Regions from separate parts of the Ruegeria sp. CH10 genome, predicted to be linked through region 1. Evidence: riboswitches for the same ligand, from Rfam matches in the RefSeq annotation. Region 1 holds a riboswitch; each other region holds the start of a gene.
The links. Region 1 has a riboswitch for cobalamin ahead of nrdH (glutaredoxin-like protein NrdH). Riboswitches for the same ligand answer to the same signal wherever they lie in the genome.
Positions count from the first base shown of each region.

Region 1 (7,776 bases):
CGCTCGCAGCGCGTGTTCTTTTCGCTGACTGAACATGGCCATAACTTGCTTGCCAGGGTCTCTGGACCATGACTGCACCTTTTCGCCAAGGATCGGACGTTCACTACCCCACCTCATTACAGCTGGGCTGCAGCCAGCATCCGCAGGGCGCGTCACAAATGCGGGATTTGGTGCAGGAGGTTCCGGTGGCGCTGGTTTTTAATGGCTCTACCGCAGCCGTGATGATGGCCTCGCCCGCCGATATTGAGGATTTTGCCCTCGGCTTTGCTATGACCGAGGGCTTTGTCACCGGCCCCGGTGACATCGAAGAGTATGAGCAGGTCGCGCATAAATCCGGGCTTGAGGCGCGGTTCTGGCTCAAGCCACACGCCGCAGAAACGGTTGCGGCCCGGCGGCGCGCGATGATGGGGCCGGTTGGATGCGGGTTGTGCGGTATTGACAGTCTGGAACAGGCGACCCGCGCAGTTGCCACCGTCTCGGCGCACTCCGTGCGCATCCGCGCGGACGACGCGGCAGGCGCCCCCGAAGGGCTGCGCGCCCATCAACATCTACACGACCTCACGCGGTCGGCCCATGCGGCCGGGTTTTTGACGCCCGGTCAGGGCATCATCATGGTCCGCGAAGATGTGGGGCGTCACAATGCGCTGGACAAACTGCTGGGGGCTTTGATCCGTCACGGTATTGATCCGGCCACAGGGGCGGTGGTTCTGACCTCACGTGTATCGCTTGAGCTGGTGCAAAAAACCGCCGCGCTGGGATGTCCGATCCTGATTGCCGTATCTTCACCGACCGCGCTGGCGGTCGAGCTGTCGGATCAGGCTGGGATCACCCTTGTTTCGAATGCCAGGCGATCCGAATGCGCGGTGTTCACCCATCCGCATCGCATCCTGCCCGCAACACATGGACCCGCAACCATTGATTTGACGTGAGAGCTGAGCATGCTGAAAACCGCCCTTATCATTCTGACCCTCAGCGCCAGTGGCCAGACCCATTTTGCCCTTATGGAAACGGACACGGCACAGGACTGCCACGCCGCTGCTGAAACGATCAGTGCGATCTTGCAGGACACCGATATCCAAATCACTGCCATGCGCTGTGGCCGAACCGCACTGACCCTGACAGGGTTCGAACATGGTCACGCCGAGGAAGATATGCGTTGGCTTTACCGAGTGACGATCCATGGCGATGCGCTGAATGACGGGTTTACGGCCGAGCTTATGACCGATGGAACATGCAATGCGATTGAGGGGCAGACCTATTGCGCGATCTCTGCGCAGCACCCAGTGCCGCAATAAGCATCCAAGACCCCACAGGGGAAACAACGGGGCGGCATGGTTGGCCGCCCCGATTTTGTTCAGAACTTAGCTCGCAGGTGTGCTCAGCGCGTCCAGCAGCGTGCCCAGATTGTGCTGGAACATCGCCAGATAGCTGGTCGCCGGGCCACCACGCTCGGACAGCGCATCCGAGAACAAACGCCCCCCGATCTCGATACCCGTTTCGTCCGAGATCTGCTGAACCAGCGCAGGGCTGGTGATGTTTTCAACGAACAACGCGGCGACGCCTTCGCCCTTAAGCTGATCAATCAGTACCGCCAGTTCCTGGGCCGAGGGCTCGGCCTCGGTGTCGATACCAACGGGCGCCAGGAAGGTCAGGCCGTAGGCATCCGCCAGATAGCCGAACGCGTCATGCGCGGTGACAACAGTGCGGCGATCAGCCGGCAGGTCAGCCAGTTTGGTTTTGGTTTCGGCGTCCAGAGCTTCAAGCTGTGCAATATAGGCATCCGCATTGGCGGCGATCTCGTCTGCATGTTCGGGCATGGCCGCTTTCATCGCATCCGCCACGTTGGTCACATAGATCACACCATTGGTCAGCGCGTTCCAGGCATGGGGGTCGATTGCGCCGTCCACCTTCACCGGGGTGATGCCATCGGTGGCGACATGCACGGTGGCCTCGGTCCCGGATTCCGAGATCAGCGTGTCGGACCAGGTTTCAAATCCCAGACCGTTGACAAAGATGATGTCCGCCTGGGCCACAGCCTTGGCGTCGGCGACCGACGGCTGATAGACATGCGCGTCGGCATCGGGGCCAACGATGGTTGTTACCGTGGCCAGATCGCCTACGACCTCTTCGACCATATCGCCCAGAATTGAAAAGCTGGCGACGATCTGGATGTCTTCGTCAGCAGCTGCAGCCGGAAATGCGGCCAGAGCAAAGGACGCCGAGGCAATACCGGCGTAGAGGGATTTAATAAGAGTCATTTTGCTCTCTCTTCCTGTTGAATTTGCGCAAGGGGGACGCTCTTTGAAACGGACGATTTGCGCAGCCGCCCGCCAAACCCAAGGGGGCCGAAAATGGCCGAGATCAGAAAGAACACACCCGCCACCAGCACAATGGCCGGGCCCGAGGGCGTGTTTGGAAACAGGTAGGACAGGCTAAGCCCGATCCAGCAGCTGGACAGGGCAAAGACAAAGCCCAAAACCAGCTGCGCCGTGATTGTGCTGGCCCAATAGCGCGCCGCCGTTGCAGGCAGGATCATCAGACCGACAGCCATCAACGTACCCAGCGTCTTGAACGCGGCCAGCAGGTTCAAAACCAGCAGCAGCATGAAACCTTGATCCACCAGCCACGGCCAGCGTGTTTGGGTTTCGAAATAGACCGGGTCGCATGTGCTCACGATCAGCGGGCGCAGAAGAAAGGCAAACGCCACCAGCGTTACAGTCGCAACCCCGCCCACCAGCAACATCGAGGCATCGTCAATCCCAAGGATCGAGCCGAAGAGAAAGCTTTTCAGCGGCACCGCAGACCCGGCCGCCGACAAGATAAAGATCCCCACCGCCAACGCGATCAGATAGAGAGATGCAAGGCTGGCATCGCTGCGCAGGATGGTTCTGCGCGCCAGAAACGCGGTCAGAATGGCAACGCCTACGCCCGCAATCAGCCCACCGACCAATAGCGACATGACCGACAGGCCCGCCGTGACAAAGCCGATAACGATGCCGGGCGTAATCGCATGGGCCATCGCCTCACCCGCCAGCGACAAGCGGCGCAGAACAAGGAACGCCCCCACCGGCGCGACCGAGGCCGACAGAACCGTTGTCGCCACAAAAGCGCGACGCATGAACGCAAAGCTCCACATTTCGGCGAAAAGATCAAACATATGCGCTCTCCGATGCGGGGGAGTTGTTGCGGAACATCCATGAGGCCTGGCTTTCCGACATATAGCCCTGAGTCACCAGCCGGTGGGGGGTCAGCACCTCATTGACCGACCCGTGCGTTGCCTCTTGCCCGCCCAGCAACAGGGCATGGCTGCAATGATCCAGAACCGAGGACAAATCGTGCACGACCAGAACCACCGCACGGCCTTCGTCGCGCCAACGGCGGATGATCTTCAGCAGATGCTCCTCGGTGGATTGGTCAACGGCGGCAAAGGGTTCGTCCAGCAGGATCAAAGGGGCATCCTGCATAATGACCCGCGCAAAAAGCGCCCGCTGCAATTGGCCACCCGACAGCATATGCAGGGGACGGTCGGCGATATCGAGAACACCGGCCTCATCCAAGGCGGCGGTCATCCGATCCCGCGCCGCATTGTCCAGTCCGGACCGAAATCCAAACCCGCGCCACGCACCCATTGCGGCCAGATCCCGCACGCGTATGGGAAACCGCCGGTCGAATTCGGTCATCTGCGCCAGATAGCCGATTTCGCGCGGGCGTCCCTGTGGCCAGTGCAGACTGCCTGAAAGAGGGTCCATCAGGCCCAGCATCATTTTGACAAACGTGCTTTTGCCAGAGCCGTTGGCCCCCAGCACAGCAAGGGTGGTTCCGGCCTCAATATCCATTGAGAGGCGGCGAAACAGCGTCAGATCACTATATCCAAGCGTCAGGTCGCGCAGTTGCAGAACAGTTGTCATCAGATCACCGCATAGATCGATAGCCACAACAGCGCCGACAGCGCCAAAGCGCCTGCCACCAGAACTGTCACGCTGTATTCCGTCAGGCACCTGCCCCATTTGGTCATGGCACGCCTGATCATTGCTGCGCACCGCAAGCGACGAAGCAGCCCGGTAGATCTGCGGGGAAGGCGTTTACCCCATGTGTCCCGTCTTGTGGGACAGGGGATTTTTGTACTGACATGGGCCTCGCCTCCTCCGGTCGGACGGGGGGCAAGCAAGGACACGTCTTTTTACGGCATGGACCGTTTGAAACACTGTCTACTCCCTCTGGGACACCCCGCCCAGCTACGTTAAAATCGGATGGCAGGTCTCCTGACTTGCGGGTCAACGCTGTCCCGATCCTTCCCAGGCTTTGGCCCAGTGGACGATCTCGGGTCGCTTACCGCCTACAGTTGCGGGGGCAGTTACGGATTTGGCATGAAAAGCGCCGCACCGTATTCCCTTTTATCCCGTCCCGCAGATCGCGGTCAGGGAACCATCACGGCGACAAAACACAAACGGGGTTGATTCGACAAGAGATCACACTAGGACTTCACCATTTTGTGGCCGGGGCACGTTTTGTGCGAAAAAGAAATTTATCGGACCTTCACCCTATATATTGACAAGAAGTGGCAACCAAACTCTATATAGTGTTGCTTCGGTTCTTTCGATTCCTGTCGAAAGCTAAGAGGGAAACCGGTGAAAAACCGGCGCTGCCCCCGCAACTGTAAGCGGATCGTTCGGCTGAACACGCCACTGAAAGCGTGCTTTTGGGAAGGCCAGTCCGAACCACGATCCGCAAGCCAGGAGACCTGCCGGGCGCAAATGATAACCACGAACGGAGGGTTCGGGGGCGTGTTCTGGGGCATTTTCCCCGCAGCGTCCTCGACTTTGATTAAAGGACAGAGGACGACATGAGCGTTACCGTATATTCCAAACCCGCCTGCGTACAATGCACCGCAACCACCCGCGCGCTGGATGCAAAGGGCGTCGCCTATGATGTGGTCGATCTGACTCAGGACGACAGCGCCATGACCCATGTGACCGAGCTGGGCTATCGTCAGGCCCCCGTTGTGGTCGCAGGCAGCGCGCATTGGTCGGGCTTTCGCCCCGACATGATCGCCCAACTGGCCTGATCCATGACCGCGCCGATCCCGGCGCTGGTCTATTTCTCATCGAAATCCGGAAACACCCACCGCTTTGTGACGCGGCTGGGGCTGACCTCTTTCCGCATTCCGACCGGGATGGACCCGCTGCCTGACCCCAAAGGCCCCTATGTTCTGATCTGCCCGACCTATGCCGATGGCGAGGGGCGCGGGGCGGTTCCGAAACAGGTGATCCGGTTTCTGAACGACCCGGCCCGCCGCGCCGGGATCATCGGGGTGATCGGCGCTGGAAATCGCAACTTTGGTGCGACCTACGCCATGTCCGGTCGCATCATCGCCCAGAAATGCAACGTTCCGCTGCTCTATTCCTTCGAGCTGGCCGGCACTGACACCGACATCGCCCGCGTCCGCGCCGGGCTTGAAAAACTAGGGAGACACCAATGCTCGACAGCAGCGTAAATGAGCAGGACTATCACGCGCTGAACGCGATGCTGAACCTTTACGATGGTGAGGGGAAGATCAGGTTCGACGCAGACCGCATGGCCGCGCGGCAGTATTTCCTGCAGCATGTGAACCAGAACACCGTGTTCTTCCACTCGCTGGATGAAAAGCTGGGCTATCTGGTGTCCGAAGGCTATTACGAAGCGGCCGTTCTGGACCAGTATTCCAAGAACTTCATGCGTCAGATCTGGGATTCGGCCTATGCCAAGAAATTCCGGTTTCCGACCTTTCTGGGCGCGTTCAAGTATTACACCTCGTACACTCTGAAAACCCGCGACGGGCAACGGTATCTTGAGCGGTACGAAGACCGCGTTGTGATGACCGCACTGGCACTGGCGCGCGGGGATGAGGCGCTGGCCCTGTCCTTCATGGAGGAAATTCTGGATGGCCGGTTCCAACCCGCCACGCCAACCTTCCTGAACGCGGGCAAGGCGTCACGTGGTGAGCTGATCTCGTGCTTTCTGCTGCGGTTGGAAGACAACATGGAAAGCATCGGGCGCGGCATCAACTCGGCCCTGCAACTGTCCAAGCGCGGCGGCGGTGTGGCGCTGCTGCTGACCAATATCCGCGAGCATGGCGCACCGATCAAGGGGATCGAAAACCAGTCCTCGGGCGTGATCCCTGTGATGAAACTGTTGGAGGATAGCTTTTCCTACGCCAACCAACTGGGCGCGCGGCAAGGGGCTGGGGCCGTGTATATGAACGCGCACCACCCCGATATCATGCGGTTCCTCGACACCAAGCGCGAAAACGCGGATGAGAAAATCCGTATCAAGACCCTCAGCCTTGGCGTGGTCATCCCCGACATCACCTTTGAACTGGCGAAAAAGAACGCCGATATGTACCTGTTCTCACCGCATGACGTGGAAAAGGTCTATGGCGTGCCCTTCTCGGAAATCTCGGTCACCGAGAAATATCACGAGATGGTGGATGACAAACGCATCCGCAAATCCAAGGTCAACGCGCGCGAGTTCTTTCAGACCATTGCCGAGATTCAGTTCGAATCCGGCTATCCCTATGTGATGTTCGAGGACACGGTGAACCGGATGAACCCAATCGCGGGCCGGATCAACATGTCGAACCTGTGCTCGGAAATCCTGCAGGTGAATGAGGCGTCGGAATTCAATGATGACCTCAGCTATGCGCATCTGGGCACGGACATCTCGTGCAACCTCGGGTCGCTGAACATCGCCAAGACGATGGATGGCGGCGATCTGGGCCGCACTGTTGGCGCTGCGATCCGCGCACTGACGGCAGTGTCTGAGATGTCGGCGATTGACTCGGTCCCCTCCGTGCGTCGTGGCAATGATGAAAGCCACGCGATTGGTCTGGGGCAGATGAACCTGCACGGGTTTCTGGCGCGCGAACATATCCACTATGGCTCACCCGAAGGGGTTGAGTTCACCTCGGTCTATTTCGCCAGCGTGGCCTATCACGCGATCCGCACCTCTTGCGATCTGGCCAAGGAACGCAAAACGTCATTCAAGGGGTTTGAGGACTCCGACTATGCATCGGGCACATTCTTCGACAAATACACCACCCGCGATTGGCTGCCCGAAAACGACCGCGTAAAAGCGCTGTTTGATGGCATGACTCTGCCCACGCGTGATGACTGGGCGGCGCTGAAGGCCGATGTGATGAGGCACGGCCTCTATAACCGCAACCTTCAGGCGGTGCCGCCAACAGGGTCGATCAGCTATATCAACAACTCGACCTCTTCGATCCACCCGATCGTCTCCAAGATCGAAATCCGCAAAGAAGGCAAGATAGGCCGCGTTTATTACCCGGCAGCCTTCATGGACAACGACAACCTCGAATACTACCGCGATGCCTATGAGATCGGCCCCGAGGCCCTGATCGACACATACGCGGCGGCCACCGAACATGTGGATCAGGGCCTGTCGCTAACCCTGTTCTTCCCGGCCGAGGCCACGACCCGCGACATCAACCGCACGCAGATCTACGCGTGGAAGAAGGGCATCAAAACCATCTATTACGTGCGTCTGCGCCAAGAGGCCCTCGAAGGGACCGAGGTGCAGGGCTGCGTGTCCTGCAGTTTGTAAGGGGAACGAAAATGAAAGACATGATTCAAACCAAGATCCCCCGCGCGATCAACTGGAACCGTTTGGACGACGACAAAGACCTTGAGGTCTGGAACCGTCTGACCGTCAATTTCTGGCTGCCCGAAAAAGTGCCGCTGTCCAACGACATCCAAAGCTGGGCCACGCTGACCGACCATG
Region 1 is NZ_JBQFQY010000005.1:237,493-245,268, forward strand. It holds gene ACRZ94_RS15935 (hypothetical protein) at 1-72, shown strand, start outside; gene fdhD (formate dehydrogenase accessory sulfurtransferase FdhD) at 69-929, shown strand; gene ACRZ94_RS15945 (hypothetical protein) at 939-1,295, shown strand; gene ACRZ94_RS15950 (metal ABC transporter solute-binding protein, Zn/Mn family) at 1,362-2,258, opposite strand; gene ACRZ94_RS15955 (metal ABC transporter permease) at 2,255-3,157, opposite strand; gene ACRZ94_RS15960 (metal ABC transporter ATP-binding protein) at 3,150-3,908, opposite strand; gene ACRZ94_RS15965 (hypothetical protein) at 3,908-4,030, opposite strand; cobalamin riboswitch at 4,236-4,445, opposite strand; cobalamin riboswitch at 4,572-4,763, shown strand; gene nrdH (glutaredoxin-like protein NrdH) at 4,844-5,065, shown strand; gene nrdI (class Ib ribonucleoside-diphosphate reductase assembly flavoprotein NrdI) at 5,081-5,494, shown strand; gene nrdE (class 1b ribonucleoside-diphosphate reductase subunit alpha) at 5,476-7,599, shown strand; gene nrdF (class 1b ribonucleoside-diphosphate reductase subunit beta) at 7,611-7,776, shown strand, end outside.

Region 2 (7,776 bases), on a different contig from region 1:
CCCCCATCCAAAGCGCCAATTAGTATTGTCGAGTTTCCACGGCTCGGAATTGTAATGTTTGCGGGCGAAGTGTCAGATGTATTGGGTCTGTACGCAATTGCTTTCTTGCATTTGAAATCTCGTAGGCCCGGTCGAGGCGAAACAGAAAAGCAATAGTTTATGGTTCTTATTGTGTCTGCAAAGGCGGTTACTACCCAGACGCCTCTTCCAGCATCGACCAGAGTGGTAGAGTTTCCAGAGCCAGGTAGTTTTATGCCACTAGATTCAACTCCATCCCCAATCGTGCAGGCGGTCAACAGAGCTAGCATGCTGAAAATTCTTAATATTGTCATCTTGGTTAAGACCTATAGAAAATCACTGGTTACCAGAATACACAATACTTTGGAATGGTGTTCCGAATTAAGGCCTCAGCATAGCAACAATAGGCGCACCACGCTTTTGTAGAACTACAACTCCTTCCGCGCCCGCAACGCCGCCGTGATCGTCCCGTCATCCAGATAATCCAGCTCTCCGCCGATCGGCACGCCTTGTGCCAGTGAGGTCAGGCGAACCTGTCCCTCCAGCTGATCCGCGATGTAGTGAGCGGTGGTCTGGCCGTCGACAGTGGCGTTCAGGGCGAGGATGACCTCGGTGATCCCTTCGGCCATGACCCGGTCCTTGAGGCGCGGGATGCGCAGCTCATCCGGGCCAACTCCGTCCAGCGCCGACAACGTGCCGCCCAGCACGTGATAGCGGCCTTTGAAGACGCCTGCGCGCTCCATCGCCCACAGGTCGGCCACGTCCTCGACCACGCACAGCTCTCCGGTTGCGCGGGCCTCGGCGTTGCAGATGTCGCAGATGTCGGTGGTGCCCACGTTGCCGCAGTTCAGGCATTCGCGGGCGGTGATGGCGACCTGCTGCATGGCGTCCGACAGAGGCGTCAGCAGCTGGGCGCGTTTGCGGATCAGGTGCAGCACCGCGCGGCGGGCCGAGCGGGGGCCGAGGCCGGGCAGTTTGGCCATCAGGTCGATCAGATTGTCGATGTCGCTGTTCGAGCTCACGGCCTGTCCTGTCTGGGGCCAGAGGGAGCCTCCGGCCGGGATAATTGGAAAGAGATGAAGGTCAGAACGGCAGCTTGATGTCCGCTGGCAGACCCATGCTTTCGGTCAGCTTGGCCATTTCCGCCTGAGAACGCTCGGCCGCCTTGGTCTGGGCGTCCTTGATAGCAGCCAGTATCAGGTCTTCCACCACTTCCTTGTCGTCGCCGTTAAAGATCGAGGGATCAATGTCCAGACCTTTGAGCTCGCCCTTGGCGGTGGCGGTGGCTTTGACCAGACCTGCACCGGATTCACCGACCACCATCAGGTTGTTCAGCTCTTCCTGCATTTCGGTCATCTTGGTTTGCAGGTCCTGTGCGGATTTCATCATCTTGGCCATGTCGCCCAGACCGCCTAGTCCTTTGAGCATCGTGTTTTCTCCTGTGGTTCGGTTTGCAGCCTAAATACGGGCGCTGTGCATGCGGCACAAGGGCTCCCGCCCGTCGTCAAGGTCTTTGGCAAGACCTTTCCTCCCCTTGGGCCAGTCAGGGGTATCGGCGTCAGCCGATGGCCCGTGGCGGGCGCGGGAGGGCTTGTTGGTTTTGGCAGGCCAATGTCAGTCTTCCTCGAACGGATCCCATTCGTCCTCGACCTCGGGCAGGGCTTCGGTTTCGACCTTGGCGGCGCGTTGTTCGGGGGTTTCTATGCTTTTGATCCGGGCCTTGGGGAAATGCATCAGGACAGCCTGAACCAAAGGGTGCTGCTCGGCCTCGGCCTTGACCGCCAGGTCGGCGGCATCGCGCAGCTCGGCGATGGTTGCGGCCTCTCCGTTGGCCACGATCGTGACCGCCCAGCGGTTTCCGGTCCAGCGTTGCAATGCCGTTCCCAACCGTGCGGCAAGGTCGGTGGGCGCAGAATCCGTCGGCGTGAACTCAATCCGACCTGGCTGGTATGAGACCAGCCGGACACCGTTTTCAACCTCGACCAGCAGCTTCACATCCCGGTTCGTGCGGATGAGTTCGACCACATGCTCAAAGCTGGGGTAGCGGGCCAGAGCCGTCTGCACATCCTGCGCCAGAGCAGCAGTTGGCGCGCCAGCACTGCCGCGCGCGGGCGGCACATAGCTCGTGGCTACCGAGGCGGCGTGTGTCGGGGCGGGTACCCCTCCGCCGGGCCCGCCGTTGGGCGGTGGGGGTGGAGCATCCTGCAGCCGTTTGATCAGCTCTTCCGGGCTGGGTAGGTCGGCCACATGGGTCAGGCGGATCACGGCCATTTCGGCGGCCATCATGGCGTTGGGGGCGGCCGAGACCTCCTCGAGCGCTTTCAGCAGCATCTGCCACATGCGGGTCAGAACGCGCATCGGCAGGGCCTCGGCCATTTGCTGCCCGCGAGCGCGTTCATCGGGGGAAACTGTCGGGTCTTCCGCCGCATCGGGTGTGATTTTGACGACCGAGACCCAGTGTGTGATCTCGGCCAGATCGCGCAGCACGGCCAGCGGGTCGGCCCCTTCGGCATATTGCGCGCCAAGTTCGGTCAGCGCGCCGGCGGCGTCCCCACGCAGGATCATGTCCATCAGGTCCAGCACACGCCCGCGGTCGGCCAGACCCAGCATGGCGCGCACCTGATCGGCACTGGTTTCTCCGGCGCCGTGGGAAATGGCCTGATCCAGCAGCGAGGTTGCATCCCGTGCCGATCCTTCGGCGGCGCGGGTGATCAGGGCCAGAGCATCCTCAGCGATTTGCGCGTTCTCGGCCGCTGCGATCTTGTTCAGCAGGCCGATCATGTCCTCGGGCTCGATCCGCCGCAGGTCAAAGCGCTGACAGCGGGACAATACCGTCACCGGCACTTTGCGAATCTCGGTGGTTGCAAAGATGAACTTCACATGTTCGGGCGGTTCCTCAAGCGTCTTGAGCAGCGCGTTGAAGGCGCTGGTCGACAGCATGTGGACCTCATCGATGATATAGATCTTGTAACGGGCGCTGGCGGCACGGTACCGCACACTGTCGATGATCTCGCGGATGTCGTTCACGCCGGTGCGGCTGGCGGCGTCCATCTCCATCACGTCGACATGGCGGCCTTCCATGATGGCGGTGCAGTGTTCGCACTGGCCGCAAGGCTCGGTCGTTGGGCCACCAGTACCATCGGGTCCGATGCAGTTCATGCCCTTGGCAATGATCCGGGCCGTCGTGGTTTTGCCGGTGCCGCGAATGCCGGTCATGATGAAGGCTTGCGCGATCCGATCCGCCTCGAACGCGTTTTTCAGGGTGCGCACCATGGCGTCCTGACCGACCAGATCGGCAAAGGTTTCCGGGCGGTATTTGCGGGCAAGAACCTGATAGGCGGGGCTGGGCGTGTCGGTCATGGGGGCTCTGTCGGATTCGGGTTCCGATGCAGCGTAGAGACCCCCGCCGCCCGCGTCCACCGCCGCAATGGGTGAAATTCGGTTTGCATCGCGCTTTGCGCATCGTAGAAGCGCATCTGAAAAAAGGGGCACGCATATGAGTCATTTTGCGATTCATGCAGTGAACGTGGGAAACGGGCTGCTTGCCCTGTCGCCTCTGCCGGGTCGGGCGGGGGGCTACGTATGGGATTTCTCGGTCCTGCGGGAATGGCAGCCGAAGCTGGTGATTTCGATGACCACTGGTGCGGAGATGCAGCAGGCAGGCGCCTCTCGCCTTGGGGATGATCTTCGCGATGCGGGTATCCAATGGGCGCATTTGCCGGTTGCCGATTTTGGCACGCCGCCCTCTGATATTCAGGCCGTCTGGCCCGATGTCAGCACCGCAGCGAAAGAGGTATTGGCCGGTGCGGGGCGGGTGCTGGTCCATTGTCGGGGCGGGTGCGGACGCTCGGGAATGGTCGTGCTACGCCTGATGGTCGAACTGGGCGAGTTGCCGGACGCGGCGCTGAAGCGCCTGCGCGCGGTTCGCCCTTGTGCGGTCGAAACCGAAGGTCAGATGGAATGGGCGGTGCAAGCCCATCGCGCCACCCCGGAAGGATAGATTAGAGAGCCACCCGCTGTTCCGGCCGGACCGCCGCCCCGGTTGCCAGTTTCGACACTTGCAGCATTGCGCAAGGAGGCGTCGGCAACATCTGAGCCGGGCGGGTGGTGAACTCTGGCCCGAACAGCATTTCTGCGTAGTCCTCCAGCGCGTCGATGGGGGCGTCAGCCTCGGCCCCGCCGAACATGAGGATTTGGTCTCTGTTCGCCCGATACCGAACAGCACATCCTTGCGGGCAATGGGCCAGCTCTGCGCTGCCTTCAAATTCGAAATCGTCGGATGTGGCCGGTATTGCGCTTTCCATGGCTTGCACGATGGCGCGGGCCATCTGCGCCAGGGCCGGGCAGGTCTTGCCGGTTTTCTGGCATAGGGTGGCTGAGAATTCGTGCGTCTTTGTCTTCCAGATCATACTGCGCCCTCCGCGCATTGAGCGGGGCAAAGATCAGGTGTGACAGCGAACTGACGACCTGCCCGGACACCCCGCCCGAGTTACAGTTGTGTTCGATGGCAGGTCTCCTGACTTGCGGGTCATCGCGTTGCCGACCTTCCCAGCCTTTCGGCCAGTGGTATTTTGGCATTGCTCACCGCTTACAGTTGCGGGGGCAGTCGCGGCCTTGGTTCATATCGGCATAGCCAATCAGAACCGCACCGTGTTCCCTTTTCATCCCGCCCCGAAGATCGGGGACGAGAACCATCGCGCAATCGCTAGCGGGTGCAGGTGACCCGAGTCAAGCGCGCAATTGACGCGACGAGGTGGACGCATGGTCATGTTGCGCCCCTGTTGACTTGGGTCGGGAAATCGGGCCGGTATAGAAAAGTGAACCGTCTGGTTCAGAATCGGGAGCCGCGCCATGCTGGACACCGCGCAGACTGTATCGACGCAGGACTTCGAATTCCCCTCGGGCACAGGCACGCTGTCTGCGCGTCTTTATGCGCCGGTGGCTGATCCTGAAGTTGCCGTTGTGATTCACGGTGCGACAGGTGTGCCGCGCGACTATTACCAGCACTTTGCCCGGTGGTTGGCGGCCGAACAGGGCATGGCTTGCATGACCTATGACTACAGCGATTTTGGCCATTCGCTGAAGGGGCCGTTAAAGGCATCCACGGTCACAATGGCGGATTGGGCTTTGATCGATATGCCTGCGGCGCGAACCGAGATGCGGAGACGGTTTCCCGAGGCTCAGCAGTGGAGCATCGGTCATTCCGTCGGTGGTATGTTGGGGCCTGTTCAGCCGGATATTGATCTGATCGACCGTATGATCTGTGTCTGCTCCGGGCCTGTGACAGTGTCTGACCATCCTTGGCCTTACCGGGCGCTGGCTTTGTTGTTCTGGTACGGTCATGCGCCGCTTGCAGTAAAAGCGCTCGGCTATCTGCCGGGCAAAGCCTTGGGCTTTGGCGCTGATTTGCCAGCCAGCGTCTATTGGCAATGGCGCCGTTGGTGCACCGCGCCCCGCAATTACCTGCCCGAGATCGGCCAAACCCTGCCCGACGCGGGGTGGGCGCAATCGAGAACCCCGGTGGATTTGTACACGTTTGACGACGATGATGTCGTGCCGCCGAACGCGGTGTGGCGGCTGGCCGATCTGTACGGACCGCACGCGCGCCGCCATCTCTTGTCACCGGGGGATTTCGGTCTGACCAAAGTGGGCCATATCGGCGCGTTCGCCCGACGCAGCGCAGCCGTCTGGCCAAAGCTGATCGCATAGCGCGTATTATTCTTCTTGTGGGGATGAAGTGAGAGGTTGGACATCGACCCAAGCGGGGCTCGTTGTGGCTGCTTCCTTCCGGACCTGACCAGGTTGGCGAGGCGCTCGCCCGCGCCAACCTCTCAGGGCTTGATATAAGTAAGGAACCGGTGGAACGCAACCCGTCACAGGGCCAATCGGATTTGTAAAAACCCCTCGGCGTCTTCGCCCAGCACCTGCGGACGATAAGCATCCAGTTCTGAGATATGTTGCGTCGCTTTCGAGCCGGTTCGGATCAGTGCGGTGGCGCCGCCGGGTATCGGAGCAAACCGAAACGGCCGGGATACATGGTGCAAAGGGTCCTGTGGCAGGTTGCCTGCGATATAGGCCTGTAAGACCTCCTGCACTGACAGGATCGGAAGGGGGATTCGTTCTGCCCGCTCCAAATGCGGGAAGTGACCACCGCCATTGGCTCTGTAATTGTTCAGAGCAACCACAAAACGCTGATCAGGGCGCAGCGGGTTGCCCTGAAACAGGATGTTCCGAACCCGGGAGGCCTGGGGATGGATGGTTTGCCCTGACGGATCAAACCGGGCGGGCTGCGTCAGGTCAATCTGGCAGCTGAGCCCATGAAGAATATCAAAGTTATGGCCCACGCGGCGGGGGTCTACCAAGTCGGTTTCCTGCCCGGGTATGATCTGATTGAACACACTGGCCGACATTTCCAACCAGTCGCCGAGCTGAGTGCCGTCAAGGATCAGCGCCTGTAGTTCGTTGGGAAAGACATACAGGTCCTTGACGTGGCGCAGGCAAATCTCGCCCGCCGGCACGTCGGTAAAGAACCGGGGCCCGGCCCGTCCACCGAATTTAGACGGGGCGATGGCCGAGATCAGCGGCAACTGCGCATAGGCCGTGCCCTGCAGATAAGGCCGTAGACCCGCGGCCTGTGCGGCTGCGGCCAGCGCTAGACCCCTGTCTTCGGAGCAGAAACTGAAATAGCTGTGCAAGTGTTGCTCGGTGTGTCCCACCGGCTGCGCGGCTTTGCGGCGGGTTTCGGTATGAGCCTTTTCGAACAGGCAAATCAGGTCAGGGTCTTCGGTTACGGATTCCTCCGTGGAAGGATCCAAAGGGCACACCGATCGAAGCTCAGACCGGTGGTTGGCGACCACCCAGCGCCCGTCTGCGGCTTGCTGAACACTCAGGTCGATCACCCCAAGGTAAGACCCGGCCGATCCCGGCATGACCACGGGCTTTCCATGAACACGTCCGCGCACAGCGTCGACATGCTGCCACCCCTCATAGGACGGCCCCGGCAGCGTCAGGTGGGCATGCCCGGCGATGATCGCGTCGATGCCGTCAATGCCAGCTAACGGGACAATAGCGTTTTCCAGATCGGGTTCGGGATCAGACGGTCCCAGCCCCGTATGCGCCAGCGCAAAGACAAGGTCGCAGCCTGCGACCCTCAGCTTGGTCACTTTTTTGCGGGCGCAGACAAGAATATCCTCAAGATCGACGCGGCCTTGCAGCTTGTGAGCCTCCCATTTGGCAGTTTGCGTCGGCAAGACCGAGAAGAGACCGATTTTAATTTCGCTCTGCTGCCCATCAACTTCGGTTTTGCGGGTTAGGATTGCGTGGCTTTGCCAGGTTTGACGCGCGTCCCGACGAAGCGCATTGCTGCACAAAACAGGGCAGGGGGCATCAGTCAGAATTTGGTCCAAAACATCAAGGCCAAAGCCGAAATCATGGTTTCCCAGACCAATCGCGTCAAAACCCAGCTGATGAACAGCCTGCATAAAGATATGCGGGCCGTTATCCGGATCTGCGGCCCACTCCCCGATCGGCGTGCCCTGCAGCGAATCTCCGTTATCAAGCAAAACGACCTGGGCGCCTCTGGCTTGGGCTTCCTCCCGGGCCGAGCGGATCAGGTTCGCGGTCCGGGCAAATCCAAAAGTTGGGTCCGGGGTGTCGGTGTAATAGTCAAAACCGCACAGGTTCATATGCAGATCAGACGTGCCTAAAATCCGTATGCTGATTTCAGGGCGGGGCGGATGGGGAGAGTAAGTCAAATTT
Region 2 is NZ_JBQFQY010000003.1:482,748-490,523, forward strand. It holds gene recR (recombination mediator RecR) at 447-1,040, opposite strand; gene ACRZ94_RS12630 (YbaB/EbfC family nucleoid-associated protein) at 1,102-1,446, opposite strand; gene ACRZ94_RS12635 (DNA polymerase III subunit gamma/tau) at 1,633-3,378, opposite strand; gene ACRZ94_RS12640 (protein-tyrosine phosphatase family protein) at 3,515-4,018, shown strand; gene ACRZ94_RS12645 (hypothetical protein) at 4,020-4,427, opposite strand; cobalamin riboswitch at 4,508-4,729, opposite strand; gene ACRZ94_RS12650 (alpha/beta hydrolase family protein) at 4,870-5,727, shown strand; RNA gene ffs (signal recognition particle sRNA small type) at 5,754-5,852, opposite strand; gene ACRZ94_RS12660 (bifunctional 2',3'-cyclic-nucleotide 2'-phosphodiesterase/3'-nucleotidase) at 5,892-7,772, opposite strand.
Region 2: it holds a riboswitch for cobalamin, as region 1 does, so the genes downstream of both, ACRZ94_RS12645 (hypothetical protein) here and nrdH (glutaredoxin-like protein NrdH) in region 1, are expected to answer to the same signal.

Region 3 (7,776 bases), on a different contig from region 1:
GACATGCAGGCTGCCGGGAACGCGTGCCGCCAGCGCGCGGGCAATCGCGCGGGTTTCCACCTGCGCCTGCGGGCAGTATGGCGCGCCGGGGCAGGAGTCCGTGGTCATAAGCGGGTCAGAGCCATCCGTGACGAAGGCCGGGGCGGGTATCGCCGCCCCGCCTTCCAGCAGGATCAGCCGCCACGGTGTGACCCGCAGGGCCTTGGCACCGCTGTGTTCAACCAGCTCTCGCAACGGGCGCGCAGGCAGTTGCCCGAAGGCCGCGCCATAGAATACGCCCTGTTCGCAAGTGCCCGGTTGCAGTGGTGTCCCCACGCGCCCCGGGGCGCTGCCCTGCCACTCCTGCGGCAAGGTCTCGACCACGCGCGCCATGCGGCGGGCTTCGGGCGTGTAGGTGCGGGCAAACCACTCGGCCAGAGCGATCAGGTAATCGATGGCCTCGGCTTCCTCTGCCGCCATTCCGCTATCAGCCCCGTCAGCACGCAGGATCAGGCCATTCGGGCCAGTCTCCAATCGAATATCCGCCGAGTCCCCGGCCAGCAGGCGCTCGGGCCCGGTGTCGATGGCAAAGCCGAACTTGGCGGGCAGCGCAGGCAGTTCGGCCAGCCGGTCGATCAACGCCTGCGCCAACCGCGCGGTCAAATCGCCCGAGCGATACAGCGGTGAGACCAGAATGTTCCGACGCACTTCGATGCCCGGTTCGGCATCCAGCAGGTTCAGCGCGGCGAGTTCAGCCAGCAACGGCTGATGGTCCGCCTCGGCCACGCCCCGCAGTTGCAGGTTGGCGCGGTTGGTCAGATCGATTGTGCCATTGCCGAAGCGGTCCGCCAGATTGCACAGACCCACAGCCTGTTCCGCCGTCAATCGCGCCAGCCGGGGGCGTACGCGCACGACCAGCCCATCGCCGGACATCATTGGTCGGTGCGCACCGGGGCACCAGCCCTGAACGACCGGAGCAGTCATCGCAAGCCCTCAAGTTCCGCACGGATTGAATTCCGGCGCGTGTTCCAAAGCCCTGCCTCCAGCAACGCTCGGAACCGGTCCTGCATGGCCTGATGGGCCTTTGGGTTGGCCTCGGCCAAAAAGGCTTCCACGTCTTCATTGCCCAGTGTCGCATCGTGGTACAGGTCGAAGAGATGCGGTGCTACCGTGCCCGACAGATGCGCAAACGAGGCCATGTGATCCAGCGTTGCCGCAATCTCGGCCGCACCCCGGAACCCGTGGCGTTGCATCCCGGCGATCCAGCCGGGATTGGCCGCACGGGCATGGACCACGCGGCTGATCTCCTCGGGCAACGTGCGGGCCCGAGGATTTTCCGGGTTGGTATTGTCCAGATGATACAGCTGCGCGGTGCCGCCAGTGATCTTTTTGGCAGCGGCAAACCCGGCCTCATGGGTGGCATAGTCATTGGCCAGCAGCAGATCGGTTTCGGTCAGGTCCTGAAGGTGGACAAAGCTGTCGGCGTTGGCGACGCGCTGTTTGATCCCGTCCTTGTCCTGCGCGATATGCTCGCCCTCAAGCGCAAAGGAACTGGCGTTGAGCCACGCTTCGCCCGCCTGTGCGCGGGCCTCGTCGGTGTAGACCTCTGACAATTGGGTCATGTTCACGCCATAGCTGCCGGGGGCGGGGCCATAGACACGGGCTGCTGGTTCCTGACCGGCATAGGGGTTCCAGTCTGCGGCCTCATCCCGCGTAGCCAATGCCCGGATCGCCTGACCATACAGCGCCGAGAGCGTCGGAAACACGTCGCGGAACAGGCCTGAGACCCGTAGGGTTACGTCCAGTCGCGGGCGGCTGAGGTCGGTGATCGGCAGAACCTCGATGCCTGAAACCCGCTCGGACCCTTTATCCCAGATCGGTTTGACGCCCAGCAAGTGCAGCGCCATGGCGAATTCCTCACCCGCCGTGCGCATTGTGGCCGAGCCCCAAAGGTCGACGATCAGCCCTTTGGGATAGTCGCCTTCCTCTTGCAGATGTCTCCGCACCAATTCTTCGGCCAGTTTCACGCCTTGGGTATATGCCGCGCGGGTCGGGACCGAGCGCGGGTCCGTGGTATAGAGGTTCCGCCCCGTCGGCAGCACGTCCGAACGCCCGCGATAAGGCGAACCGGACGGACCGGCCTCAATCCGTTTGCCTGCCAGCGCAGCCAGCAAGCCCTCGCGCTCGGCATGGGCCGACGGCGCGGGGTCGAAATTGCCGGTGACTTGCGGAACCCGGCCAAAGATGTGCAGCCCGCCGCCGAACTGGCTTTCCTTGATGTCGCAGACAAAGCGGTCGATACGGGTGATCGCCTCGGCGGTGCAGGTGGCCTGATCCAGCCCCAGATCGCTTTCCAGCCCGATGGCCTGCGCCTCATCCCGGATGTCTTCCTGCAGCCGGTCGCGGCGTTTGGGGTCTAGTCCGTCGGCGTTCGAGAATTCGTCCAGAAGTGACTCCAACCGCACCATCCGGTCGGGCGTACCGCTTTCCTTCAGCGCGGGCGGGATATGGCCCAGCGTCACAGCTCCGATCCGGCGTTTGGCTTGCGCGGCTTCGCCGGGGTCGTTGACGATAAACGGATAGATGACGGGCAGATCGCGGATCAGCACTTCGGGCCAGCAATCAGCGGACAGGGCGACCGATTTACCCGGCAACCATTCCAGCGTGCCATGCGCGCCGATATGGATCAGCGCATCTGCGCCGAGGCTTTTGCGCAGCCACAGGTAAAAGGCCACATAGCTGTGGCGCGGGGTGCGGGACAGATCGTGATAGTCGTCATCGCGCAGCTCGGGCGTGCCGCGCTCGGGTTGCAGCGCGATCAGAGCTTTGCCGCGACGCAGGGCAGTGAAATGCAACGCACCGTCCGAGAATGCCGGGTCGTCTTCGGGGTTGCCCCAGACAGTTTGCAGATCCAACTGCAAGTTCTCGGGCAATTCGGCCAGTGCGGTCAGGTATTCTGACAGCGGCCACGAAAGCCGCGCGTCCAGCAGAGACTCAGAAATCGGTTCGGCGGGCGCGGTGTCATAGCCTTCGGCCTGCAAGTCGGACAGCATCGCCTCGGCAGAGGCCAGTGCGTCCAGACCTACGGCATGGGCCATTTGCCAGTCTTTGCCGGGATAGGTGGACAGCACCAGGGCAGGGATTTGATCCACCTTGGGCGCATCTGACAGGTTCAGCCAGCCAGTGACCCGGTCCAGAATCGCCTCGATCCGTTCGGGTTCAGCCCGGTGGGCAAAGCGCGAATACTCCAGATGCGGATCGCGCTTACCCGGTTCCTTGAACGAAGCGATGCCCGCCGAAATACGCCCGTCCACCTCGGGCAGCACCACGTGCATGGCAAGGTCGGCGGGCGACAGACCCCGTTCGGCCTCGGCCCAGGCTTTGCGGCGCGAGGTGGCCAGCGCGACCTGAAACACAGGAACATTGCCTGCATCAAGGGGCGAAGTGCCCGACGCGCCTTTGCCCGAAAAAGACGTGGCGTTGATGATTGCCGATGGTTTCAGTGCGGTGATGTTTTCCCGCAGCCACTCGGCAGCTGCCGGCGCTTTCAGCGATGGCGCGAACATGCCAACCGCATTGAACCCACGGTCACGCAGGCTGCGGATCAAAGCCGCAACGGGCGCGGTGTCGGCGGATGTCAGATAGGCGCGGTAGAAGGTCACAAGGATGCGTTTGGCATCGCCAGAGAACGCTTCATCCATCGGAATCACGCCGCGATCCGGGCACCATGCACCGCATTCGGGGATGGTTTTCGCACCCATCACCGGCCCGGCATAAAGCCCGGCGGCCAATGCCATTTGCGCCAGCGCGGCCTGCGCTGCAACTTCGCCACCCGTGTCACACAGATGCGCCAGACGGCGCAGGGTTGAGACGGGCAGGGTGGAAAACTCATCCAATCGTGTATCTTCGCGCCCATCGGCGGGCAGGACGGCCAGAGCCAATCCCTTGGCCTGCGCCAGCGCCAGAACCTGCTGCAACCCGTAGGCCCAATAGGGCACCCCGCCGATCAGACGGATCAGGATGCCCTTTGCCCCCTCCAACGTCTGTTCGACATAGGTGTCAACGGACAGGGGATGTTTCAGCGCCGTCAGATTGGCCAGCCGCATTGTCGGCATGCGCCCTTCGGGCCCGCCACCGCGATGCCAGCCCGCCGCAAAAGCGCCAAGGTCGCTGTCCGAAAAGGACAGCACCACCAAATCCGCAGGGCTCTGGCCCAGATCGGTTGGGGTTTCGGTTTCCTCTAACCCGTGGCTTTCGCGAAAGACGACGTGCATGGCTTACTCGGCGGCCTCGGTCACGCCCACGAGGATATCGCGGATTTCAGCCTCTTTGATGTCGTCATGCTCGGCAATGACGACCAGACGCGAGCGACGCTCTTCGCCGGGTTCCCACGGGCGGTCATATTGGTGACGGACGCGCGCACCCACGGCCTGCACCAGCAGACGCATCGGTTTGCCCTGTACGGCGGCATAACCTTTGACGCGTAGGATGTTCTTCTCATTTGCCAGGCGTTCGATTTTCGCCACCAGATCGGCAGGATCGGTCTGTTCCGGCAGCTCGACAATGATGCTTTCGAAATCGTCATGTTCGTGATCGTGGTGGCCGTCATGATGCGACGGACGCGCGTCCATGTCATCCTCTGCCGCGGCCTCCAGACCCAACACGACGCGCACATCCACAGCGCCTTCGGCGACCTCGACGACAGGCAGGGGGCGCGGAGCCTCGGCTGCGATGAACTCTTTGGCTTTGGCCACGCCTTCGGGGCCAGCCAGATCAGGCTTGGTCAGCAGGATGATGTCGGCGCAGGAAATCTGATCTTCGAACACCTCGGACAGGGGTGTTTCGTGATCAATCGAGTCATCGGCCAGACGCTGGGCATCCACCGCCTCGACATTGGGCGCAAACCGACCGGCGGCGACGGCCTCGGCATCGGCCAGCGCGATCACGCCATCCACAGTGATCTTCGAGCGGATATCGGGCCAGTCGAACGCCTTCAGCAACGGCTTGGGCAGGGCGAGGCCAGAGGTTTCGATCAGGATGTGATCCGGGCGCGGCTCCAACGCCATAAGCGCCTCAATCGTGGGGATGAAATCATCGGCCACGGTGCAGCAGATGCAGCCATTTGCCAGTTCCATGATGTTCTCGGCCGGGCAATCCGGGATGGCGCAGGATTTCAGGATGTCGCCATCCACACCCACATCGCCAAACTCGTTGACCACAACGGCCAGACGTTTGCCCTGCGGGTTCTGCATTAGGTGACGCACCAAGGTGGTTTTGCCCGAGCCCAAAAAGCCGGTGATCACAGTGACGGGAAGTTTTTCAAGAGTGCTCATTTCAGGGCTCCAATCGGGGGAATGCGGGCCGCACAGTTTTTGCGGAAATGTTCAGGGCGTTCGCGCCATTTGACCAGACCGTCCTCGGTCGCGAGATATTTGGTCACGCCTTCGATGATGGTCTCGACATGGTCGGTTTCATTGAGGTTCTCATAGACAAAGGTCCAGCGCGCAGGGCCACCGCGCAGCACGATTGAACACCCCTGATCGCAGTTCGACAGGCACTCGACCGGTTTCAGCTCGATCCCCTCGGGCAACTCGGCCTCTGCCAGCGCCTTGTGCAACAAGGTGCCGGGCCGTTGGGCGTCATCCTCAACCGGCAGGCCACGGCGACAGGTGGTGCAGACCAGTAGTTCGACTGGCGCGCTTTCGGTCACGTCTCTCATCCCCCCAAATCCTCTTCGCGGGGGACGGGGTTTCATGCGGGCCACGTCGGTACATGGACCCGACACCGGATCACCCCGTCCGGTTTCTAGTTCGGGCGCTGGCAGGTCTCCCGGCTTGCGGATGTCAGAGGATCACTCTGGCAGATGTCCCGCCTTCCCGGTCCTATTGGGCCAGTGGCTTTGGGCACCCTCTCCGGTCACGGTCGCGGGGGCGGCTGCGTTTGACGGATGACCCGCTGACGCATTCCCTTTTCATCTGCACATGCAGACACCAACGACAGCGACATGCGGCAGTGTTGGCCCGCTTGTCAAGCGAGTCGCGCCGATCCGCGGCAGGGCGGGTAAAAAGCGACCTGTCTGCGTCGCTGGGCGGCATGATCCCCGGTTGCCAACGTGCTGGCATGGAACCAGAACACAAGCGGGAGGGCGTGTCGCATGAAGGTAGGGTTTATCGGGCTGGGCAATGTCGGCGGCAAGCTGTCAGGTTCGCTGTTGCGCAACGGGATTGATCTGACGGTTCACGATCTCAATCCGGATTTGGTCGCAGCGTTTGTGGCAAAAGGGGCCATAGCGGCCGAGGGACCGGCCCAGCTGATGCGCGATTGCGAGGCGGTGATCACGTGCCTGCCTTCCCCGACCGCGTCAGACGCCGTGATGCAAGAGATGCTGCCCGAGGTCCGTCCGGGCAAAATCTGGATGGAGATGTCCACCACCGACGAGGCCGAGGTCAAGCGCCTTGGCGCCATGGTCATCAAGGCCGGTGGTGCGGCTGTCGATTGCCCTGTGTCAGGCGGATGCCACCGGGCGGCGACGGGTAATATCTCGATTTTCGCAGGCTGTGACCGCGATACCTTTGAGCGCATCCTGCCGTTCCTGACCACGATGGGCCGCCGGGTGCTGCATACCGGCGATTTGGGCACGGCCTCGGTTCTGAAAGTGATGACCAACTATCTGGCCACGGCCAACCTGATCACATGCTGCGAGGCGCTGGTGACGGCCAAAGCTGCGGGTATGGACCTGAACACGACCTACGAGGCCATCAAGATCTCGTCTGGCACGTCCTTTGTGCATGAGACCGAAAGCCAGGTCATCCTGAACGGCTCACGCGATATTTCGTTCACGATGGACCTTGTGAAAAAGGATATCGGCCTGTTTCAGGACGTCGCCGACCGGGCCGGGGTCCCGCTTGAGATCAACCCGGCGATGATCCGTATCTTTGACGACGGGATTGCCCGCTTTGGCCCGCGCGAATTGTCGCCCAATATCATCAAGCGGCTGGAAGAGGCCACAGGTCTGAACATCACCGCGCCGGGTTTTCCGACTGAGATGCTGGACGATGAGCCCGAAGAACCCGGATACGAGGTCATCCCCCAAGGGCGTGGGGCCGAATGACGCAAGCGAAGGGCTTTGGTCGGTTGGCCGAAAACTGGAGAAGTGGAGGCGAGTACCTGTTTTGAAATCGAACCCACTCTGAACTAATTGATAATAAAACAGATACTTAAGCGAATCTCACATTCTTCGTAACCAAGAAATGTTGCGGGATTTGTTGCGGGATTTGGTTGCGAACTCTCTCACAACCAAATCGCCTTAACCTTCATCATCTTTTAGTTTTGGTATCCCGAGAATTGGGTCATCACTAGGCTCTGGGAAGATCAACTGGTTTTGCGTTTCCAACAATTGATCGTAGATTTCGGCTTCACTCTCATCAACGGTTTCGTCCGCGTCATCTTCCTCTGTTTCGCTGGGTGGCGCTATCCTCAGTTCGATAGTCAGGCTCTCTGCGCACTGCTGCGGCAATGATTGAGCGTTACGCGCAGGTTTCGCCGGGTGAAACTGATGACGTTTTGACGCTTCTAAGTGAGGCCAAGGAGAGCAAAGCGTGAACGGAATTGTAAAATGGATTGTAAAATGCGCTTCGGCAGAAATTGCCAATGCTTCTAACCCATTGAAAAGTAGTGGAGGCGAGTACCGGAATCGAACCGGTGTACACGGATTTGCAATAACTTGACCATATAAAAACATATTTGAAACAATGAGTTATGTGGAAAATTTTAAAGTGTGCTACAGTTTGTGTAAAT
Region 3 is NZ_JBQFQY010000002.1:420,656-428,431, reverse strand. It holds gene cobG (precorrin-3B synthase) at 1-963, opposite strand, end outside; gene cobN (cobaltochelatase subunit CobN) at 960-4,253, opposite strand; gene cobW (cobalamin biosynthesis protein CobW) at 4,257-5,312, opposite strand; gene ACRZ94_RS08440 (DUF1636 family protein) at 5,309-5,698, opposite strand; cobalamin riboswitch at 5,782-5,989, opposite strand; gene ACRZ94_RS08435 (NAD(P)-dependent oxidoreductase) at 6,134-7,090, shown strand; gene ACRZ94_RS08430 (hypothetical protein) at 7,286-7,630, opposite strand.
Region 3: it holds a riboswitch for cobalamin, as region 1 does, so the genes downstream of both, ACRZ94_RS08440 (DUF1636 family protein) here and nrdH (glutaredoxin-like protein NrdH) in region 1, are expected to answer to the same signal.

Region 4 (7,776 bases), on a different contig from region 1:
GGCCTGCTGGTAATGCAATCCGCGCAGCGTGCCTTTTTTCTCGTTAAACGAAAGGTTTATCTGGGCGATTGCCGGTTTCAGCCCGTGTTTTTCAAACTCATCTGCGCAGAAGGCACGGGCAAAAAATCCACGATCATCCGAGATTTCCTGCAGGTCGACCACATAGGCCCCCGGCAGATGTGTTTCTGTGAAAATCATTAAAATAAACCGCCTTTGTCGACCGCAACCATTTAACCACACGCAGGCCCCCGATCACAAATCACGCCACGGTGCAGCGAAACGAAAGATGCGCTGCGCCCGTATTGGCATCTAAGGGCAATACCAAAAACTAATCAGACAATCGGCTTGGTTTCCACGGTTTTCGACCCGTCCCGCAGGAATCCCCTAGGTGCTGGCGCAGAACCGTGCGTAATTTGTTAAAAAGCCGGCACCGCACATGTGTATTTCGCGGTGATTTATTTGTTTGAGGATATGCATGTGACCGCATCTGCCCCGCCTGAACGTAGCGTTTTGATGTTTTCGCAGCGCAATCTGAATGACAACGTATCGCGGTGTTCGGGGTTCGAATTCGAAGACGTCATTGCCGAGATTGAAACGGCCGAGATTTGCGCGCCACGGCAAAACGGCACTCTGCCCTTCAATCCGAAACGGTGGCTGTCACGGCGCAGCGATTTGTTTCAATACTGGCCTTCGGGGGTGCAGAAATCGCCTCTGACCCGGAATTTTGATCTGTTCTTTTGTAACGCGCAAAAGCCGCTGGAACTGTTGGCGCTGGATGCGGTGCCGGACTGGCGCGCGCGCTGCGGTCTTGCGGTCTGTGTGCTGGAAGAGGTCTGGACCAGCAGCATCGATCAACACCTGCCGCTGATCCGGTCCCTGTCCAAATTTGACCTGATCGCCAGCGCCTTTGCAGAATCCTGCGAAGCGTTGCGCCGGATCACTGGAAAACCTGTCATTCACCTGCCCGGTGCTGCGGATATGGTGCGGTTCGCCCCACGCAACCTGTATGTGGATCGGCCCATTGACCTGTATTGCATGGGTCGCAGGCGCCCCGAATTGCATGATCGCCTGTTGAAGATAATCGCAGATCGGCAGGGGTTTTATCTGTATGATTCTGCCACCAAGCCGCCCACAACGGCGCAGCACAAGGTGCATCGCGACCTGTTGGCCAATCTGGTTCAGCATTCCAAGCTTTTCATGGTGGATATCGCCAAGATCGGCCATGACGACCAGAAAAAAGGCAACATCGCATGGGGCCCGCGCCATGTCGAAGGTCTTGCCGGCGGGGCCATCCAAGTGGGCTATGCCCCCGAGACCGAGGATTACACGCGCTATTTCGACTGGCCCGAGTCAGTTCTGCGCCTGCCGGAAGACCCCGATCGCGCCGTCGAAAGGATCGTCTCAATCCTGGATGATCCGGCGGAACAAGATCGTATGCGTCGGATCAACCTGCAAAACGCGTTGCAGAAACACGATTGGCTGCACCGGTGGGCCGACATTCTGGGCCATCTGAACCTGCCCGAAACGGCAGCCATGACAGATCGGCGGCAAGCCCTGGCGCAAATTGCGCAACGGTTGTCAGACAAACAGCCAGCCCAGCCGGATGAAAGAACCCCGGCCTGAAACAACGCCGACTACCCGGCGCTGGCGACAGAATCGGCCCAGACCAACCCAAGATAGGACAGTTGGTTGCTGCAACTGTTTTCCACCGGGTGGAAAATTCCCACGAACTCCAGTTCGATCCCCAATTCATGTGCAAGCACAACATTGGTCGAGGTCGCGAATTTCTGCACAATAGAGCGGCTCATTTTCTTGGTCTCATCAGCAATATAAGGCAGCGACCCGGCTCGGAGGTTGAAGACAGTGTTGACCGCCTGACCTGATAGACCTTTGGCGATCACAAAAGCCTCATAGGCCGTGCAAAACTCCTGCGCGGCGGGGTGGGCTGCGATTTCGGCCCCGTAGACACGCGCGATGACCTCCGAAGCATGGGCTGCAACGCCGCCCGGTCGCAGGGCAAACGCCAGCCCGCCCGCGCTTGCCGCCAGACAAACACCCCCCAACAATGCGCTGCGTCTGGACAGTTTCATCGCACCACCCCGGCTGCGCGCAGTGACAATGCCGACAGGGTCAGGGTCGGGTTGGCCGGTGAGCAGGTCGGGAACGCCCCGGCGCCCAGCGCAAAGACGTTCGGGGCCTCGTGCAGGCGCAGATAGTCATCCACCACCCCCTCGGCGGGGTCCGTACTGATCCGATGCGTGCCCTGAATATGCGCCTGCGAAGGCTGAATGCGCCCCGCGCTCACCTTATCCAGCACATCTGGGATAATGTCGGGCAACCCATCCAGCGCGCGTTGCAGACCGCGAAAGGCATAAGGGTGGTGGCCCGTCCATTCGATCACCGGCGCGTCACCTTCCAGCAGAACGCGGTTTTCGGCTATGGGCAGGTCCTCGGCCACAAGGGTCAGGACCAAACGGTTGGTCCATTTACCCGGTTCCTCGCGGATATTGGCGGGCGCGTTCGAGCTTTCGATCAGCACTGCCGCCGCCTCGGAGCGGTCGATACCGTGATAAAAGTGATAGCCGTGGCTCGTCTCGGACGTTCCGCCAAAATAGTTTTTCAGCGTAGCCGTATCGATCACAACGGTTTGCGAGGCCTCTTCGTTCAGATACCGGCCCAGCGCCGGAGACGTCACACCGGACCGCAACAGAATTGCCGCGTTGAAAATGGCATTGGCCCCCAGCCCAAAGGCGCTGGCCCGCACTTGGATGTCTTTCCCATCCGGCCCGCGCAGCACCCCATGCGTGGCCTGCCCACCCTGCAGCAGAATCGCGCGGAACTCGGTCTCAAGCACATAATGGGCGCGGGGATGTGCGAGATGCTCAAATCCGTTCAGGATCGTGAATTTTGCATCTATGGGGCAAATGCCGCAGACGCCATTTGCGCAGCATGTCGGCCGCGTCCCCCCGTTTGCCCGCGCGGTCGGAAGCGGCACCCACGCATTGCTATGGGCCTGCAGCACCTGATCGGCGCGCGATTGTATGTGGTGAGGATGCGGAAAGGGTTTGTCGCGGGGCAGGATATGGTCAGACCCGCCGCCCGCAATCTCCATCAGGGTTTCGGCACGTTCATAATACGGGGTCAGGTCCTCATACCCAAAGGGCCAATCCACCCCGACGCCAAACCGGGTGCGCAGGTGGAAATCATCAGGGTGAAACCGAGGCGTATCCCCCCACCAGAAATTCGAATTGCCACCAAAGGTGATGAAGCTCAGCCAGTCCTTGCGCAAACCGGATGTGTTGCGCTGTGCGATCGGCTCACCCGGTCGCCAGCCATCGCGCAGCTGCGTATCATGGGGGCGCATGCCGCCCTGTTCGACGATCAGCACATCCAGATCGGGCGGTAAACCATGCGCAAAGAACATTGCCGCAAAGCTGCTGCCAACGATCACAACATCCCAGTGCCGGGACGCAACCTGTGCTAGGTCAATGCGTTTCATCTGTTCAACCATGGCCTCTGGCGAGGCGCGAACCACGTTACTCATACACGAAAAAGATGTCTCAGGGTAACGGCGCGCGGGGCTTTGTCAAATAAACAAAGCGCGGGGACGCAACCCTTAGTCCGCAGTTTGCGCGCCGCCACTTTTGCGCCGGTTTGCCTTGCGGAAGTGATCCTTGGTGCTTTGGGTCCAGTTCAACTGCTCCTCCTGTGCAGTCAGGGTTTCGACGTGATCGGACTCCAGCAGGAAGGTCGTGCGCATGGGCATGATCCCGTCAACGACCATCACGTTTTGCGCGGACGGATCAATGCTGAGCGTTCCGGTCAACCGCACGGGCTGATGGACATGGTTGGGCGTCCAGTCGACATTCAACCGGACCCGGATCATCTGATTGGGCGGCGGCGCGGGCAGATGACTGCACATCCCGCTTTGTGGCACCAGATAGACGACACTCTGCCCATCCGCATCCGGCGGCGCAGGGATGGCAAACCCCATCAGCGTGACGGTCTGGCCATCAAGATCGGGATTGCCCGCAGATCCTGCATTATCCCGGCGCTGCGTGACCGCCTGCACCTGATCCAGCAGCCAATCCACATCTATTGCATCGGCTGTCAGAGCGGCCTCGGTTTCTGTTAAAAGCATCTGCCATTTCCGGCGCTCTTCGTCGCTGCCTGCACCCTGTTGCAACCTGCCCCGCAGGCGCAGGGCAAAGATGACATCATCGAACTGTTCGGGCGTGAGGGCGCGAAACGGGTCCTCGTAATTCTGGGCAGCGGGATCTGGCAGTTCAGACCAATCCAACACCTGGCCCGATGCGGCCGCAGTGCCGAACCAGCCCAGGGCCAACAAGGCCAGAATGTGAACCCAATTGCGCATGTCCCGACTGTACCGATCAGACGGGATCATTCCAGCCTCTTTCCGCGGGCACGCGCAGAGTTTATCTGCGCCCGCCCACTCCGGAAACTGTCAAACTGAGAACTTTATCATTGACCCATCGCAGGAACTGGGGCAGTCCATCTGACGATGGTTCCCCGCAAGGGGAAGAGAAAGGGAATACGGTGCGGTTTGCCAACAGGCGCCAAGTCCGTGACTGCCCCCGCAACTGTAAGCGGTGAGCAATGCCAAATATCCACTGGCCCAGCGGCTGGGAAGGATGGCAAAGCCACGACCCGCAAGTCAGGAGACCTGCCATCATGTGTTCAACCAACCCGGGGCGGGGCGTCCTGGAAGGAGGCTATGATGACACGACTGGCGCGTGTTTCGACGATCGATACCCTCTGTGGCCGCTGTTGACGGGCGGGCCTGAGGATGTCGGAAAAATCTGATCATGTCATTCTGATCTGCACGACCTGCAAAGGTGAACTGAGCGCAGAGGCCATTCAAACAGCGCTTGCAGATAAGCTGCCTGTGGGGTTTGCGGTGCGCACCGTGGACTGTATGGCAGGCTGTGCCCGGCCAATAACGGTTGGGTTTCAGGCGGTGGGCAAGGCGCAATACCTGTTCGGCGACATCCGCACGCAGCGCGACATCGACGCGCTGGCCACCTTTGCCCATCAATACCAGCAAAGCGTTGATGGCTGGACCAGCGCAACGGACCGGCCTCGGGCGCTTTATACCAAGACGCTGTCCCGCATGCCGCGACTGGAGTTTGGAGGGCGACCATGACTCACCCTCCCTTTTTGGTTGCTGAAGACCTGGAGTATTACGCCCTGAACGGGGATGTCCTGCTTCAGGGCGTCTCGTTCGAATTGGACAAAGGGGCAATTCTGGCCATTGCGGGGCCCAATGGGGCAGGCAAGACAACGCTGCTGAACCTGCTATGCGGTGCGGCTGATCTGGTTCTGGGCGATGTCCGTGTCGGCGGGCGCAGCCTGAAACAGATGTCGGCCACCGAACGCGCCCGCATGATCGCCGTTGTCAGCCAGCAGGAATACCCTGACGGACGGCTGGAGCTGCGCGATTATGTGGCCCTTGGGCAGATCCCGATCCGCGCCGACCGGTCTGCGGCTGAACACGCGGCTGAACTGGACCGGATACTCGACCTGACCCATCTTGGCGCTCTGGCGGGCAAGCGCATGGCGCAACTGTCCGGGGGTGAGCGTCAGCGGGCGCATATCGCCCGCGCGTTGGCCCAAAACCCGGCCCTACTATTTCTGGATGAACCCACCAACCATCTGGACCCGGATGCCAAGGGGCGGATGCTGTCGCTGGTGGCTGAACTGGGTATCACGGTTGTGATGATCGTGCACGATCTGGTCATGATCCCGGAATTCGCAACCCATGTGGCGCTGATGAAATCCACACGTCTGACCAGCTTTGGCACGGTGGCCGACGTGCTGACACCCGAACATGTGCGCGACACGTTTGGTGTCGATTACCTGTGCTTTCAGCACGAAGGCCGGATGATCCCGGCCCTGGATATCCGAAGAACACCTGTTTCAACTTAACCCAAGGAACTATTGCACATGAAACAACTCTGGTCTGCTGCCGTCGTGGCCACCATTGCGGGGGGTGCCTCGGCACATGAGGTCACGGTCGACAATTGCGGCGAACCGCTGGTCTTTGAAACCCAGCCCGAGCGTCTGGTCGTGCATGACATGAACATGACCGACATGGCCTTTGCGCTGGGTCTGCAGGACAAGATCGTGGGCCTGACCGGCATCACCGGCTGGTACAAAACCAGCCCCGAGTTTGACACTCTGCGCGGTGACATCCCTGAGCTGGCCCCGAAATACCCGACCGTTGAAAACCTGGTCGCGGTAGAGCCCGATCTGTTCTTTGCCGGTTGGTACTACGGCATGAAGCCGGGCGGTGACGTGACCCCCGACACGCTTGCACCCTTTGACATCAAGACCATGATCCTGACGGAAAGCTGCGTGCATCTGGACAAGGACCGCCCCGAGGCCAGCATGGACCTGCTGTTTGACGACGTTCTGCGTCTGGGCACCGTCATGCATGTCGAAGACAAGGCCGAGGCGCTGGTCGCTGGCTGGAAAGAGGAACTGGCCGCGATTCAATCGCAAACCGCCGATGTCGCCAAACCCCGCGTTTTCCTGCTGGACGGCCCGGCAGATGCGCCCTTTACCGCTGGCAAATTCGCCATCCCCGACGCGATGATTGCAGCTGCGGGTGGTGAGAATGTCACCCATGACATGGACACCAGCTGGGGCCGCACCTCGTGGGAGGCCGTGGCCGCCGCGAACCCGGAATTCCTGGTGCTGCTGGACTATCAGACCGGCAATGGCGCGGCGGATACGTTCAAGTTCCTGCAGGAACATCCGGTGATGTCGCAGACTGACGCGGTCAAGAACGAACGCTGGATCGGCCTGCGGTACGAGGAACTGACCCCCGGACCGGCAAATATCGAGGCGATCTCGAAAATGGCCAAGGCAATGCACCCGGGCCTCAACTGATATGACCCGATTGGGCGTTATGCTCGTGCTGGGGGCGGTCATTCTGGCCGCCCTCTTACTGATTTCCACGGTCTACGGCACCACGCCCATCCCCGCCTCGGATGCGTTGCAGGCGGTCTTGCTGGGCACCGGCCTGACGGATGGGGATATGTCCCCGCTGCATCGCATCGTCTTTGACCTGCGCCTGCCCCGCGCCCTGTTCGCGGCGGTCATCGGCGCCGGGTTGGGCATTGTCGGCGTCGTCCTGCAAACCACCACGCGCAACGATCTGGCTGACCCGTTTCTGTTTGGCCTGTCCTCAGGCGCGGCGGCGGGGGCGGTGTTCGTGATCACTGTGACCGGAGACATACTGGGGTTCTGGACCTTACCGCTGGCGGCGTTTTGCGGCGGGCTTGTGGCCTCTGGGATCGTGCTGGCGCTGGTGCATGGCTTGCGCACAAGCGCGCCTGAAAAGCTGATTCTGGCCGGGCTGGCGGTGTCTTTTCTGTTCTCGGCCATCACCAATTACCTGATCTTCGCAGGCGACAGCCGCGCCGCGCATTCGGTGATTTTCTGGATGCTGGGCGGTCTGGGCCTGGCCCGGTGGGAGACGTTTCCCCTGGTCTGCGCCGGTCTGGTCCTGATCCTGTCCTATTCGCTGTACCGCAACCGCTGGCTGGATGCGCTGTTGACCGGGGATCTGACCGCTTCGACCCTGGGTGTCCCGGTGCAGGGGTTGCGGTTCAGCATGTTCTTTGCCGCAGCACTGGCCACGGCTGTTTTCGTTTCCGTCGCGGGTGTGATCGGCTTTGTGGGCCTGATGGTGCCGCATATCGCACGCGGCATTGCGGGGCCGCTGCACAAACGCCTGCTGCCCACGGCCGC
Region 4 is NZ_JBQFQY010000003.1:160,913-168,688, reverse strand. It holds gene rfbC (dTDP-4-dehydrorhamnose 3,5-epimerase) at 1-198, opposite strand, end outside; gene ACRZ94_RS11020 (glycosyltransferase) at 478-1,623, shown strand; gene ACRZ94_RS11015 (hypothetical protein) at 1,635-2,090, opposite strand; gene ACRZ94_RS11010 (GMC oxidoreductase) at 2,087-3,544, opposite strand; gene ACRZ94_RS11005 (DUF3299 domain-containing protein) at 3,617-4,405, opposite strand; cobalamin riboswitch at 4,507-4,706, shown strand; gene ACRZ94_RS11000 (DUF1636 family protein) at 4,808-5,164, shown strand; gene ACRZ94_RS10995 (ABC transporter ATP-binding protein) at 5,161-5,946, shown strand; gene ACRZ94_RS10990 (ABC transporter substrate-binding protein) at 5,965-6,912, shown strand; gene ACRZ94_RS10985 (FecCD family ABC transporter permease) at 6,914-7,776, shown strand, end outside.
Region 4: it holds a riboswitch for cobalamin, as region 1 does, so the genes downstream of both, ACRZ94_RS11000 (DUF1636 family protein) here and nrdH (glutaredoxin-like protein NrdH) in region 1, are expected to answer to the same signal.